2 regions of the Paenibacillus sp. FSL H8-0122 genome follow, and region 2 is predicted to be linked to the other one. Evidence: a T-box and tRNA genes for the amino acid it is inferred to sense, from the RefSeq annotation. Region 2 holds a T-box; the other holds one or more tRNA genes.

Region 1 (6,466 bases), 2.7 Mb from region 2:
CCGGATGAAGTTCTCTCCCTGGAACCGCGGGTAATGGCGGCGGTAATCATCCTCCGGCAGATCCTCGAAGCTTTTGATCTGTCCAGTGAGAAAACCGCGGCCCAACGGGCTATAAGGAACGAAGCCGATGCCCAGCTCCTTGACCAGCGGCAGAATCTCATCCTCCACCTCCCGGCTCCAGAGCGAATACTCTGTCTGCAGGGCAGTCAACGGATGCACCGCATGTGCCCGGCGGATCAAATCAGGCGAAGCTTCGGATAAGCCGATATAGCGGATCTTCCCTTCCTTGACGAGGTCAGCCAGTGTACCGGCGGTTTCCTCAACAGGGATGTTCAGATCCGGACGGTGCTGATAGTACAGATCGATATAATCTGTGCCGAGTTGATAGAGGCTGGCATCTACGGATTTTTTGATATAGGCCGGGTCTCCCTTGGGTCCCTGAGTATGTGTAATGCCGAATTTGGTCGCAATCACAGCCTGATCTCTCCGGCCCTTAAGCGCCCGCCCGAGAAGCCGTTCATTCCCGCCGAAGCGCTGCTGCTCGAAGGCTCCATAGATATCTGCTGTATCCAGCAGAGTTACTCCCTGGTCAAGCGCGCCATGAATGGTTCGTACCGACTCTTCGTTATCCGGCATCATCATCGTTCCGAGTCCCAGCGCCGATACGCTCAGCCCTTCGTTCCCGAGTGTTCTTGTATGCATATGGTTGCCTCCCTCTTGTACCTGTAATAGATCTTACGAACATGTCCTTATTCTAACCGTCCTGCCGTGGAGCAGCCACAGTACGTTCATGCTAGTAAGATCATTACCAGGGAGCGGCAACATACCTGTAAAAATGCGCCTTCAGATGATCCTCTGCTAGGTTATGACAGGGGTATAGATACAAATATGCACACCCGGGTGATCTGCCAGATTCGCCATAGAATTGATATCGTAGACTACAGGCTGGCTCGTGCCCAGACTCTCTATGACCACACGGTTAACCTTTTTGCCCAGTATATTGTGCTGCTTCCACATCTCAGCGAAATCCGCACTGTCCGCTAAGAGCTGATCGACCATCTCCTTGTACCAGGGATCGTGCAGGTTCATGTCATAATAGGTTCTGTACACCCCTACTGAATAGAGAGCGAACTCCTCCCAATTCAGCATCCGGCGGCGCAGCTCCAGGTCCAGGAACAGAAGACGCAGCATAATGCGCTCTGAAGCAGGCAGACTTCCGAAATCACTAAGGACTTCACTCGCCCTATCATTCCAGGCCAGTACCTCAGACCGCTCATTCGTAATAAAAGACGGATAAGTCAATTGGCGGATAATATCCCGCCACTGCGGATTCAGCTCCGGACTGGCTGTATCTATAGAAGCAAGTGTATCCGGCAAGCCCGGATTCCATAGCTCGAACAGATGCTTGTGCTCATCTGCCGACAACCGCAGCGCCTGACTGAGACTCTCCATGACATCTCTGGAGGCGGTAACCTCCCTGCCCTGCTCCAGCCAAGTATAATAGGTGCTGCTGAGACCAGCCAGAACTGCAACCTCCTCCCGCCGCAGCCCTGGAGTTCTGCGCTGACTGTTCGTTTCCTTGATCCCTACAGCTTCAGGCTGCAGACGTTCTCGGCGTGATCTCAGGTAGTCGCCAAGACGCCTAAACCTCGTAATCTCGTAACTCATGAGCTGGGCCTCCTTTCAGCATTACAATTGATTCACAGATACTTCACATGTTCACATACTCTCGCATATAGCGTGGGGTAAATCCCAGGGTATGTCACCGCCTGCGGCAGCTCGCTGAAGCTTCGAAGCTCCGCCATTTCGTACGGGGGCAAATTTCCGAACCTTTTGACATCTGCATAATACAACATCCCGTAGCTCTCTGCCAGTTCACTACTTCTGACTGAATAGATGCATAGCGGAGTAACTTCCAGACAAGCGCCAATATTGTAATATACTATGGTTGGGGTGTCGTGGGTTTTTGTCACTGCGGCGGTGTGACAGGGTCGTGCTTAACGGTATCATCTATGCGTATTAAAAAATCTCTTGCCATTCCCTCACGTCCTGTGTTATTATAAATTTCGTTGCAGGACGGTAGCTCAGCGGGAGAGCACTATCTTGACAGGGTAGGGGTCATGGGTTCGAACCCCATCCGTCCTATAAATGGAAAGCCTTAAAGAAACGAAGCCGATCATATGATCGGCTTCGTTTTTCGTTGTTATCATTGCAGCAGTTTTAAATTTTGAATTCCATTGCCCCATTGCCAAGAGCTTTCTAGCAATTTCTCTTTTTTCTCATCGGTTCATTCATGGTCAGTGTCTACCCATTAGTGATTTCAAGCTTAAAACTTCTTGCTCTGAGAGGCCTGAGGCTCTAACAATAATTGAGGTTTCCACTCCAAGAGCAAGAAGTTCACGCACCATTGCCTCTGCCTTTTTCCGCTCACCTTCTGCTCGTCCCTCAGCTCGCCCCTCAGCCTTAGCACCATTCATTCGTGACGCCTCATCCCGCAAATACTTCATCCGGGCATCATATTCCATACGTGTAGCGGCATCCTGACTCAGGAACTCCAGCGTATCCATTGCTTTTTTCAACATCGGTTCATTCATGGTCAGCACCTCCCAATTTGGTTGTTCAACACCCTTCAGGAATAACAGCCAGTTGATCAGACCACCATTTAATGGAACGGCCTGCTCCTCAAGCTTTGTTAATTCCATCACATGAATCTCAAGATCATTGTTAAGAGGTATCCCGGTGTGATCTTCCCGAAGATGAAACACATTATGATGGCGGTCATTAGGAAGACAGGAATAGTTCAGTATATTGATCGTCACACACTTCTTCAATTCACTGTAATCGTCGCCTTTTTGAATCTGGTGGTAATACATCTCGCTCCAGTAGAACAGTGTCCGCTTCTCCATATTGTATGGATTGAACAGCTGCATTTCGATGTTGATCCGTTTGCCCTCAGCCGTCTTGGCCTTGATGTCCAGAATAGACTGTTTATCCGCTGGAGCATCCTTATCAGTGTACGGATTCATTAATACAATCTCTGTCAGCGGGGGTTCGCCTGCCTCCATAAAGGTACTGTTGAGGAAGGCTAGCAGGACATCCTTGTTATTCTCACTGCCGAAAATTTTCTTGAAGATAAAGTCATTCCGTGCGTCGAGTAGTTCCACGATTATACTCCAATCATATACATTGATTATATCATGGCGGAACTACTCGTTGTAGACAAAGCCAGCCTTTAAGGTCCCTATATTGCTATTCTGTCCCCAAAGCTCAAAGAAACATACTAGCACATGCTTGATCGTCAGCCCTCCCCTTTTACCTAAACGTGATCGCCATTCGCTTATCCACCAATACAACGGCGTCTGCTTCACCCTTACCGTTGAACATGGCTGATATTACATATATTTTCGTGTCATCTTCAGCTTTCGCTACCCATTCTTTTTCCTGCAAATAACGTTTGTTGACTGAATCGTAAGCATAGTCCAGGTTCCTCTCCATATCCTTAAGATATTGATCGCCATAGATTTGCTTGAAATCATCTTTGGACATGCCAATTTTAAAACCGCCTGTAGTTTCATACATATCTTTCGATTCCTTTGCCAGAGTAATCCCTGCCACTTTATCCTCACGGTACATAATTCTTACGCCAGGGCTGTACATGACTGAATTCGCAATATCCTTATCTTCTCCTTTGCCCAATACCTCTTCTGCTTCCGCGCGGCTCATACCATACTCAACAATGGCTTTATGATCGTTCACCTTTTGGATGGCTAAGTCTTTAGTGGTTACCCCGTCTTTGGAATCCCCACAAGCTGTCAATACGAACAAGAACAATACTACCAGTAACGTTTTTCTCATAATACCCTCCCAAGATGTTTTTATCTAAAGTTTACCATGTCAGGAGGAATACGAAACAGGCGCGTCCCTGATTAACATTCTCCCCTGTATTCTATATAATAGAGGCAGCTTACACACGGAAAGGACTGAACTATGCGCAGATATCAATAGTTGCACCTCACCAATACCATATATATTCAATGGAGGTAACTTATTGATGATAACAGAATTACAAACCGAAAGATTAGTATTAAGACAAATGCGCACCGCCGATTCAGCCAGCCTGTTCCCGATCTGGTCCGATCCTGAAGTCACCCGGTTCATGAATATCAGCAGCTTCACGGATGAGAGTCAGGCCGTGGAGATGATTGAGCTGCTTCATAAGTTAGCCACCGAGAATCAGGCGATCCGCTATTCCATCACGGAAGCAGAATCCGGCCGGATTATCGGCTCCTGTGGTTTCAATGCGCTGGACTATGACAATGCCAAGACAGAGATCGGTTATGACCTTAGCCGCGAGTGCTGGGGAAAAGGATATGTGCCTGAAGCCCTTCGCGCACTAATAGATTATGCGTTTGATACACTGGGCTTCAATAGAATAGAAGCAAAGGCCCAGCCTGCTAATATCAATTCTATTAAGGTACTGCAGAAATTAAACTTTTCGCTGGAAGGAATATTGAGGCAGAGTGAGCGGTCCAAAGGAAGCTTCATTGATCTGTGTATGTATTCCAGATTAGCTACAGATTAACCTAACTTGAATAAGGCTGGCCCGCGGCACATCAACTGTGCAGGGTCAGCCTTATTAAATATGCGGTCGTAAAAAATAAGCTACCACTGGGGCAGCTCCACTAATTTAACATCCGATGCGGATGTTTTTACGTATTTTAGAATTTGTTTGTAGCCCTTCTCTGACAGAAAACACTTTTGCTCGACTCCTCTGTGGTCTTCCCCAAAATAAGCAATATGAAACGTCTTATCCAGCTGGATAATATTAGAAACCTGAATTAACGTGTTTCTATCTGCTAGAACGAAATGATATCCTGAACTGGCCAGGGTATTAAGCCAATATTTCAGCGTACCTACTGTATAAAAGGTCTGATCGTACGTATGGACAATGATCCGATAGATAGTCCGTTCAAATTCCATAAACGTTATTTTTGCAATATCGAGTGAGAATACACCAGTGTTTCCCTCTGTGTCTCTAGTAACAGATATCGTGCTCAAAGGGATCAACTCCAATGTTATTTAAGTAACTCTTCAGGAACCTCCGGTTGATTAATGTATAATACACTTGCTGTAACCAACACGATAAGGGCAGCCAAGGCGGACAAACCAGAAGCAAGCTTATACACTACTTTGCGCTGCAAAGCTCTCATTGTCAGATGTTCACCTCCCTTCTAGCTATAATCAGACTGATGGATTGAGCCAAAAAACTGGCTGCGATAACAGTTGATCCTACAACGATATTGGCGCCAACAAGCAGTATCGCCACGATTCTCAGCTTAGGCCAGTGCCGCCTCGGAATCCGGGTCTGTCGTTCAATTCCAATGGGCGCCAGCCATAAAACTATTAACAGACTAGTTCCATTCATTAGCATAACGTAAAGGGAACTAACCTCCACAAAGGATAGGACCGTGAACAAGCTTACCGTAAACAAGACACAGGCAATACCGGATCTGAGATGGACCCCGCCCGACACCTGACGTAATACGGCAAAGGAGATCAGAATCTGCAGAGCTTCACTTGTCCTGCCTGTCAAAAGGGATACTACCAGCGTCAGCCCAATAATAAACACCACATTAAGCACTACGCTAATAGCAAATTTCAGGACAGCGTAGGATGCCGGGTGCTCAGGTACGATATTTTTAATCGTAAATGCCAGCTTGCCGGACATGAATTCAAGCATCTTCCCGCTCCCTCCGGGTGGAATAATATAGAAGGAATACAGTCATCACCAGGAAAATCAAGGCATTTAGCAGAATATCATTATAGTAGAGTAGCACTGAAATCCCTATTACGAAGCCGAAAATCAGCAGAGACAGCAGGATATCTTCTATCTTAAAGCGGAGTTTATCCAAGTCGAACGTGAAGCCCTTGCCTTTGCGGTACAGAAGCCCAAAAATACCGAACACCGCTGCCGCAGTCGCTACCTGCAGAAAATATCCGTTCGCGGTACTACCAATATTCGATATAGATCCGAACATGAGCAGGGTGAGCAGCGTCTGAATCCCGGCAAAAATAGCAAATCCTGATATTGTTGCGATGATGGATAGAATGAGAGGCATCCTCACTACCGCAGCAAAGAAGAAGATAAAAATCAAGATTAAAACAAGTGGTGCGACATTCGACATGCCCAATTCGTTGCGTAACAGATAGCTTTGCAGATTGTTCAGCAAGATGACAAATAAAGCCTGCCAGATGTACCATCTCCACTTGAATCTATAGAGAGACATAATCAGATAATAGAGCGCAAGCGTCTCTATCGTAGAGAAAAACATAAAGCCTACAGGTTCCCACGACAAACCATAACACCGCCTGACTAATTTTCGTTTACAAAATTAATTATATATCCCCGCCGCACCTGACGTATACTACTTAATTACAAAATTCGACACTTTTTATCAAATCAAAA
Region 2 (6,466 bases):
GCAATCCGGAGAATGACACCCTGTATGAGAATTCGCTCTGGACCTATGGCGAAGGGACGGCAGAGGGCGCTGCGGAAGATCAGACTCCCGCTAGTCCGGCTGAGGCAGCAGCTGAGCCGCTGTACGCGGAAGATACTTCTTACAGCCAGCCCGCAGCCTATCTCTCCACACCCCTGAAGGACAAGGAACCCAGAGTAAGGACCCATAGTCTGGATACGGCTTCTTCGGCAGGCAGCAAGCCGTCGGCTGATAAGGCCTCCGCTCATTTCCTCACCTCCAGAGAGAAGACGGCACCGGCGGCTGTGAACGGCTCGCTTCAGGAGGACACCACACTTCAGACAGGCACCGCCGCCTTGAACACTGTGGACCATTGGGGCAATGCGAAGCTTCATGCCGTATCGCAGCCGGAGCCGGTGCTTACCTCCGCTGCCAACGATGCTGCTGCGCTGTTTGCCGGGAACGAAGAAGGGGAGGCGGCAGAGGAGATCCAGGCCACAGACAATGAAGTCTTCCTGTCTGCGGAATCTCTGTCTCCCCAGGAGGAGAAGCAGGATCTCAAGGTTGCCCTTGGCAGCAAAAAAGAACCGGGAGCCGCCGAGCAGGAGCCGCTCACCTTCTCCTCGCTGCTCAGCGCAAGCCGCGCCAACCGAGAGCAGGAGGAACTGCTCTCTGGCAATATAGACTCTGTAGCGCAGGCTGTTCCTGAGGCAGGCAATGATACAGCGTGGAAGAGCAGGTTCATCGGCGGGATGGGTGGGACAGAGCTGTTCCGCAAGGTACGGCTCTGCATCGTGCAGCGGGAAGAGACGCTCGATACCATAGCCGAGAAATACCAGCTAAGCACCCGGGAGCTGACTATGTATAACCGGCTGTCCGGTCAGATTGTAGAAGAGGGACAGGTATTATACATTCCTTGAGATTGATGGTGTGCGGAGAATTCAGGCTTAACAGGAACAGCCCTTGCCTTATGCATGGGGCTGTTCCTGTTTTTTGTGAACCGGCTTTTGTTGGGGGCATGTTTACACGTGTCTCCGCTCCTGGTTTACAAACCGCCTAGGTCGGGGTAATAGTCACTACCGGCCTACATACATTACACATTCAGGCAGCTATGCGCTGGTACATCACTTCTGGAAGGATGATATATCACATGAAGAGAAAAGTGGCAGCCACTGCGGCCGCACTAAGCTTGACGCTCACAGTCTCGGCCGGTGTCTACGCCGCCAGTAATCTGCAGGAGATCAAGGCGCTCCTGAACAACAAAATCGGGATCGTCGTGAACGGCCAGGCGTACACGCCCAAAGACGGCAACGGCAAAACCCTCGCCCCGATTACCTACAACGGGATCACTTATCTGCCTGTACGCTCCATCGGCGAAGCGCTGAACACTGCTGTTACTTACGATGCTGCAACCAGCCGGGTCATCATCGGTGATGCGGCTGCTCCGGCTGTCTCCTCCGGCGGCTCGTCCGCAGGAACACCAGCAGATGCTGTGAAGCGGCCGAAGAGCCTGCCGGCAGACTTCCCGCTTCCGGCGGACGCGAAGATATTTGATCTGATCGAAGGCTCGGCAACCGGTAAGCCGTCCGCGACCTTCAGCTACCGCACGAAGCAGAGTCTGGAGACGCTCGGCAATACGTACAAGGACTATTTTGTACAAAAAGGGGCAACCTCCAAGTCTGAAGAGGTCTCCGCCTCAGCCTTCTCGATTATTGATGCCGGAAGCACATTCTCCGTTACGCTGGATGGCGCTCCCGGAACGGGCGGCAATCAGGGCTTCAATGTGGTTCAAGTGATCTGGAGCGGGGAGTAGGCAGCAATGTACGTCTGCTGCGCGCCCTTTGTGTATATGCTGGTTGACTAGGGATAACACTGAATGTATTATTGAACTAAGTAATAACTAGCATAAAGACTGGGAACGGGAAGAGTAGGCGGTCAGCCCTTCAGAGAGCGGGATTATCATTGGTGTGAATTCCCGCAGGATGCAGCCCCCGAAGTCGCCCCGGAGTTGCCCTTCTGAGCTTGTCTTCATCATGAAGACGGTTAGGATGCGGCCGGTTGCAGCCGTTACCCTGCATGAGTGTCGCGCTAAGCTTCAGGAACCTGTAAGGGAACTTAAGGCAGTGGTTTATTTTTTATTGGCGCGAAACAAAGGTGGTACCGCGAAAGAATGGCCTTTCGTCCTTTGAGACGAAGGGCCTTTTTGTATTCTCAGAAACCGCTAGCTACTCAATACATTTAACAGTGGAGGGTTCACAATGGCTGATAACAACAATGCAGCAGCAGAGCTGCCGAACGGGCAGGAAGCGGCAGAAGCTACCGCTTCAGCTAATCACAAGCAGAGCGACATGCCGACTACATATGATCCGGGAGCGGCAGAGAAGAAATGGTATGCGTACTGGATGGAGAAGGGCTTCTTCGAAGCCGGCAAACGGCCGGATGCGGAGCCTTACAGCATCGTGATTCCGCCGCCGAATGTAACAGGAATGCTGCATATCGGACATGCGCTGGATTTCACGCTTCAGGATGTGCTGATCCGCACCAAGCGGATGCAGGGATATGATACCCTGTGGCTGCCGGGTACCGACCATGCAGGGATTGCTACACAGACCAAGGTAGAGCAGAAGCTGCGCCAGCAGGGAATCTCCCGCCATGATCTGGGACGCGAGAAGTTCCTGGAGCAGGTGTGGGCCTGGAAAGACCAGTATGCAGAGACGATTCATGACCAGTGGGCCAAGATGGGCCTGTCCCTCGATTACTCCCGCGAACGGTTTACCTTTGATGATGGAATGAAGAAGGCGGTAAGCAAGGTATTTGTGGAGCTGTACCAGAAGGGCCTGATCTACCGCGGCAAGCGGATTATTAACTGGGACCCGGCTGCCCGTACAGCGCTGTCGGATATTGAGGTTGAATACAAGGAAGTGAACGGGCATCTGTACCATCTGCGTTATCCGCTGAAGGATGGCAGCGGCCATATCACGGTGGCTACCACGCGGCCCGAGACGATGCTGGGCGATACAGCGGTAGCGGTACACCCGGAGGATGAGCGCTATAAGGATCTGATCGGGAAGACGCTGATTCTGCCGGTTACCTTACGTGAGATTCCGGTTATTGCTGATGAATACGTAGATAAGGATTTCGGCAGCGGTGCGGTTAAGATTACACCGGCGCATGATCCGAACGACTTCGAGATGGGAGTCCGCCATAACCTTCCGCAGATCAACGTAATGGATGAAGGCGGAGTGATGAATGAGGAAGCGGGCGCTTACCAGGGAATGGACCGCAGCGACTGCCGTAAGGCCATCGTAGCCGACCTGAAGGAGCAAGGCGTGCTGATCTCCATTGAGGATCATGTACACCAGGTTGGGCACAGTGAGCGTTCCGGGGCCGTAGTAGAGCCTTATCTGTCCACCCAGTGGTTCGTCAAAATGCAGCCGCTGGCAGAAGCAGCCATCGCTGCACAGAAGGACGGTGACGGGGTCCACTTCGTGCCGGACCGCTTCGAGAAGACGTACCTGAACTGGATCGAGAATGTCCGTGACTGGTGTATCTCCCGCCAATTGTGGTGGGGCCACCGTATTCCGGCCTGGTACTCCGAATCTACCGGGGAGCTTGTAGTTGCACACGATGAAGAAGAAGCGCGCCGCATCAGCGGGCTGTCCGACCTGAAGCAGGATGAGGATGTTCTGGATACCTGGTTCAGCTCGAACCTCTGGCCGTTCGCTACCTTAGGCTGGCCTGATCAGGACAGCAGCGACTATCAGCGTTACTATCCGAACAATGTACTGGTTACCGGCTACGATATCATCTACTTCTGGGTAGCGCGCATGATTTTCTCAGCCATGGAATTCACAGGCCAGAAGCCGTTCTCCGATGTGCTGATGCACGGACTCGTACGCGATGCTGAAGGACGCAAGATGTCCAAGTCGCTGGGCAACGGTATTGATCCGCTGGATGTTATCGAGCAGTACGGCGCTGACGCCATGCGCTATATGATTACTACCGGCAGTACAGCGGGCCAGGATCTGCGGTTCCGTATGGAAAAGGTAGAGCAGGCGCGTAATTTTGCCAACAAGATCTGGAATGCCTCCCGGTTCGCGCTGATGAATCTGGAAGGCGTAGCCTTTGAAGATATTGACATTACAGGTGAGCTTGGTACAGCGGACCGCTGGATTCTGCACCGCCTGAACGAAACTTCCCGCGATATTACGCGTCTAATTGACTCGTACGAGTTCGGCGAGACCGGGCGCCTGCTCTACAACTTCATCTGGGATGATCTGTGTGACTGGTATATCGAATTCGCCAAGCTCTCGCTATACGGAGCGGACGCAGCTGCCAAGGCCAAGACCCAGTCTGTTCTGGCTTACGTGCTGGACCGCACACTGCGGCTGATTCACCCGTTCATGCCGTTCATTACGGAGGAGATCTGGCAGCATCTGCCGCATCAGGGCGAATCCATCACCTTGGCCGAGTGGCCGAAGTACGATGCGGCGCTTGAGAATCCGCAGGCAGTATCAGAGATGAACCTGCTGATGGATATTATCCGGGCCGTTCGCGGGATCCGTGCGGAAGTGAATGCGCCGATGAGCAAGAAGGTCGAGCTGATTATTAAGGCCGGCAGCCAGGATATCCTGGACATTATTTCCCGCAACGACAATTACATCGGGCGCTTCTGCAACACCTCTTCCTTCGAAGCAGGCCTTGCGCCGCAGACACCGGACAAAATGATGTCCGCCGTGGTTACCGGAGCGGAGCTGCTTCTGCCGCTGTCCGGTCTGATTGATATCGATCAGGAGATTATCCGTCTCGAAAAAGAAGTTCAGACCCTGAACAGCGAAGTGGAGCGTGTGGAGAAGAAGCTCAGTAATCAGGGCTTTGTGGCCAAAGCTCCGGCGAAAGTCATCGAAGAGGAACGGGCGAAGCAGGCGGATTATTCCGACAGACGCGAGAAGGTGCTGGCCCGTATTGCAGAACTGAGAGGATAACAGACATGGAAGAGATCACCCGGAGCGGCGCTGCCGCTCCCTTAAGTTCTTATACAGAAGCCGTAGACTGGATCAACAGCCTGATTCCTTTTGGAATTAGGCCGGGTCTGGAGCGGATAGAGCTTCTAATGGAGAAGCTGGGACATCCGCACCGGAAGCTGAAGTTCATTCATGTGGCGGGGACCAACGGCAAGGGCTCGACCTGCGCCTTTTTGACCTCGGCCCTTATTCAGAGCGGATATTCGGTGGGGACCTTTACCTCTCCTTATATCACGAAGTTCACGAACCGGTTCCAGTACAACGGGACGGATATTCCTGAGGAGACGCTGCTTGCGCTTGCCAATCGGCTGCGTCCGCTGGTAGAGGAGATTGCGGGTACTGAGCTGGGCTCACCGACCATGTTCGAGGTGGCGACGGCGCTCGCGATTCTCTATTACGGCGAAGTCTGTTATCCCGATGTTGTCGTATGGGAGACGGGGCTTGGGGGAAGGCTGGATGTAACGAATATTGTTACTCCGGTGGTGTCGGTCATTACCAATGTGGGACATGACCATACCGATGTGCTGGGAGATACGCTTACGCTGATTGCCGGCGAGAAGGCCGGGATTATTAAGCCGGGCGTTCCTGTAGTCAGCGGTGTGAGCCAGCCCGAGGCTGTAGCTGTATTGAAGGCCAAGGCGGCGGCTACCCGTTCGACACTCTATTTAGCCGGAGAAGATTTCAGCTATAGCGGAGTTGAGCTGAGAGACGGCTGCCAGCATTTCACCTTCAACGGGCCGTTCCGGGGACTTGAGCTGGATATTGCCATGAAAGGCGAACACCAGCTGGAGAATGCGGCCGGGGCCATGATGGCGCTTGAGGTGTTGCGGCAGTATATGGCCTTCATGCTTGAGGACGAGGATGTGCTGGAGGGCTTCCGGGGCACATTCTGGGCCGGAAGGCTGGAGGAAGTGAGCGCCTCGCCCAGAATTATTCTGGACGGCGCGCACAACCCGGAAGGGGCTGAGAGCCTTGCGAAGAGCCTTCCGCAGTTCCAGCCTTACGGTAAATTAAATTTGCTCATGGGGATGCTGGCAAATAAGCATCACGAGTCGTATCTCAAGCATATACTGCCTATAGTGGATACGCTCATCCTGACCGAACCTGATTTCCGTAAGAAGATGGACGCGGAAGATCTGCAGGCGATCGCAGAAAGTCTGCGGGATAAATATGCCAAGGAAAACTTGGAAATCATAGTAGAACGTAATTGGGGCCAAGCGCTGCAGAAGCTGCAGACGATCACAGCGGACGATGACCTCGCGGTTGTGTCCGGAACGCTGTATTTGATTTCTGATGTGCGCAGTACGCTTTTACGGCAACCCGATTCTGAAAAAGGCTGGTGACGAACTGTTGGATACTACTGAACGTGTGCATTTTATAGGGATCGGCGGCTATGGTATGAGCGCGATTGCCCGGGTGATGCTGGAGATGGGATATACAGTTAC

The links. A T-box is a leader RNA that pairs with one kind of tRNA and senses whether it is charged. The one in region 2 lies ahead of NSS64_RS03615 (valine--tRNA ligase), so its partner is inferred to be a tRNA-Val.
Region 1: it encodes a tRNA-Val, which carries the amino acid that the T-box ahead of NSS64_RS03615 (valine--tRNA ligase) is inferred to sense. The anticodon was not compared.

Annotation. Positions count from the first base shown of each region.
Region 1 is NZ_JBBOTB010000001.1:3,505,720-3,512,185, forward strand. Features, by position in the region: gene NSS64_RS15410 (aldo/keto reductase) at 1-702, opposite strand, end outside; gene NSS64_RS15415 (helix-turn-helix transcriptional regulator) at 859-1,668, opposite strand; tRNA gene NSS64_RS15420 (tRNA-Val) at 2,074-2,145, shown strand; gene NSS64_RS15425 (Rpn family recombination-promoting nuclease/putative transposase) at 2,298-3,167, opposite strand; gene NSS64_RS15430 (hypothetical protein) at 3,313-3,855, opposite strand; gene NSS64_RS15435 (GNAT family N-acetyltransferase) at 4,052-4,582, shown strand; gene NSS64_RS15440 (LytTR family transcriptional regulator DNA-binding domain-containing protein) at 4,663-5,058, opposite strand; gene NSS64_RS32775 (cyclic lactone autoinducer peptide) at 5,076-5,210, opposite strand; gene NSS64_RS15445 (accessory gene regulator ArgB-like protein) at 5,213-5,740, opposite strand; gene NSS64_RS15450 (hypothetical protein) at 5,733-6,356, opposite strand.
Region 2 is NZ_JBBOTB010000001.1:805,148-811,613, forward strand. Features, by position in the region: gene NSS64_RS03605 (LysM peptidoglycan-binding domain-containing protein) at 1-917, shown strand, start outside; gene NSS64_RS03610 (stalk domain-containing protein) at 1,148-1,810, shown strand; T-box leader at 1,903-2,186, shown strand; gene NSS64_RS03615 (valine--tRNA ligase) at 2,346-4,982, shown strand; gene NSS64_RS03620 (bifunctional folylpolyglutamate synthase/dihydrofolate synthase) at 4,988-6,364, shown strand; gene murC (UDP-N-acetylmuramate--L-alanine ligase) at 6,372-6,466, shown strand, end outside.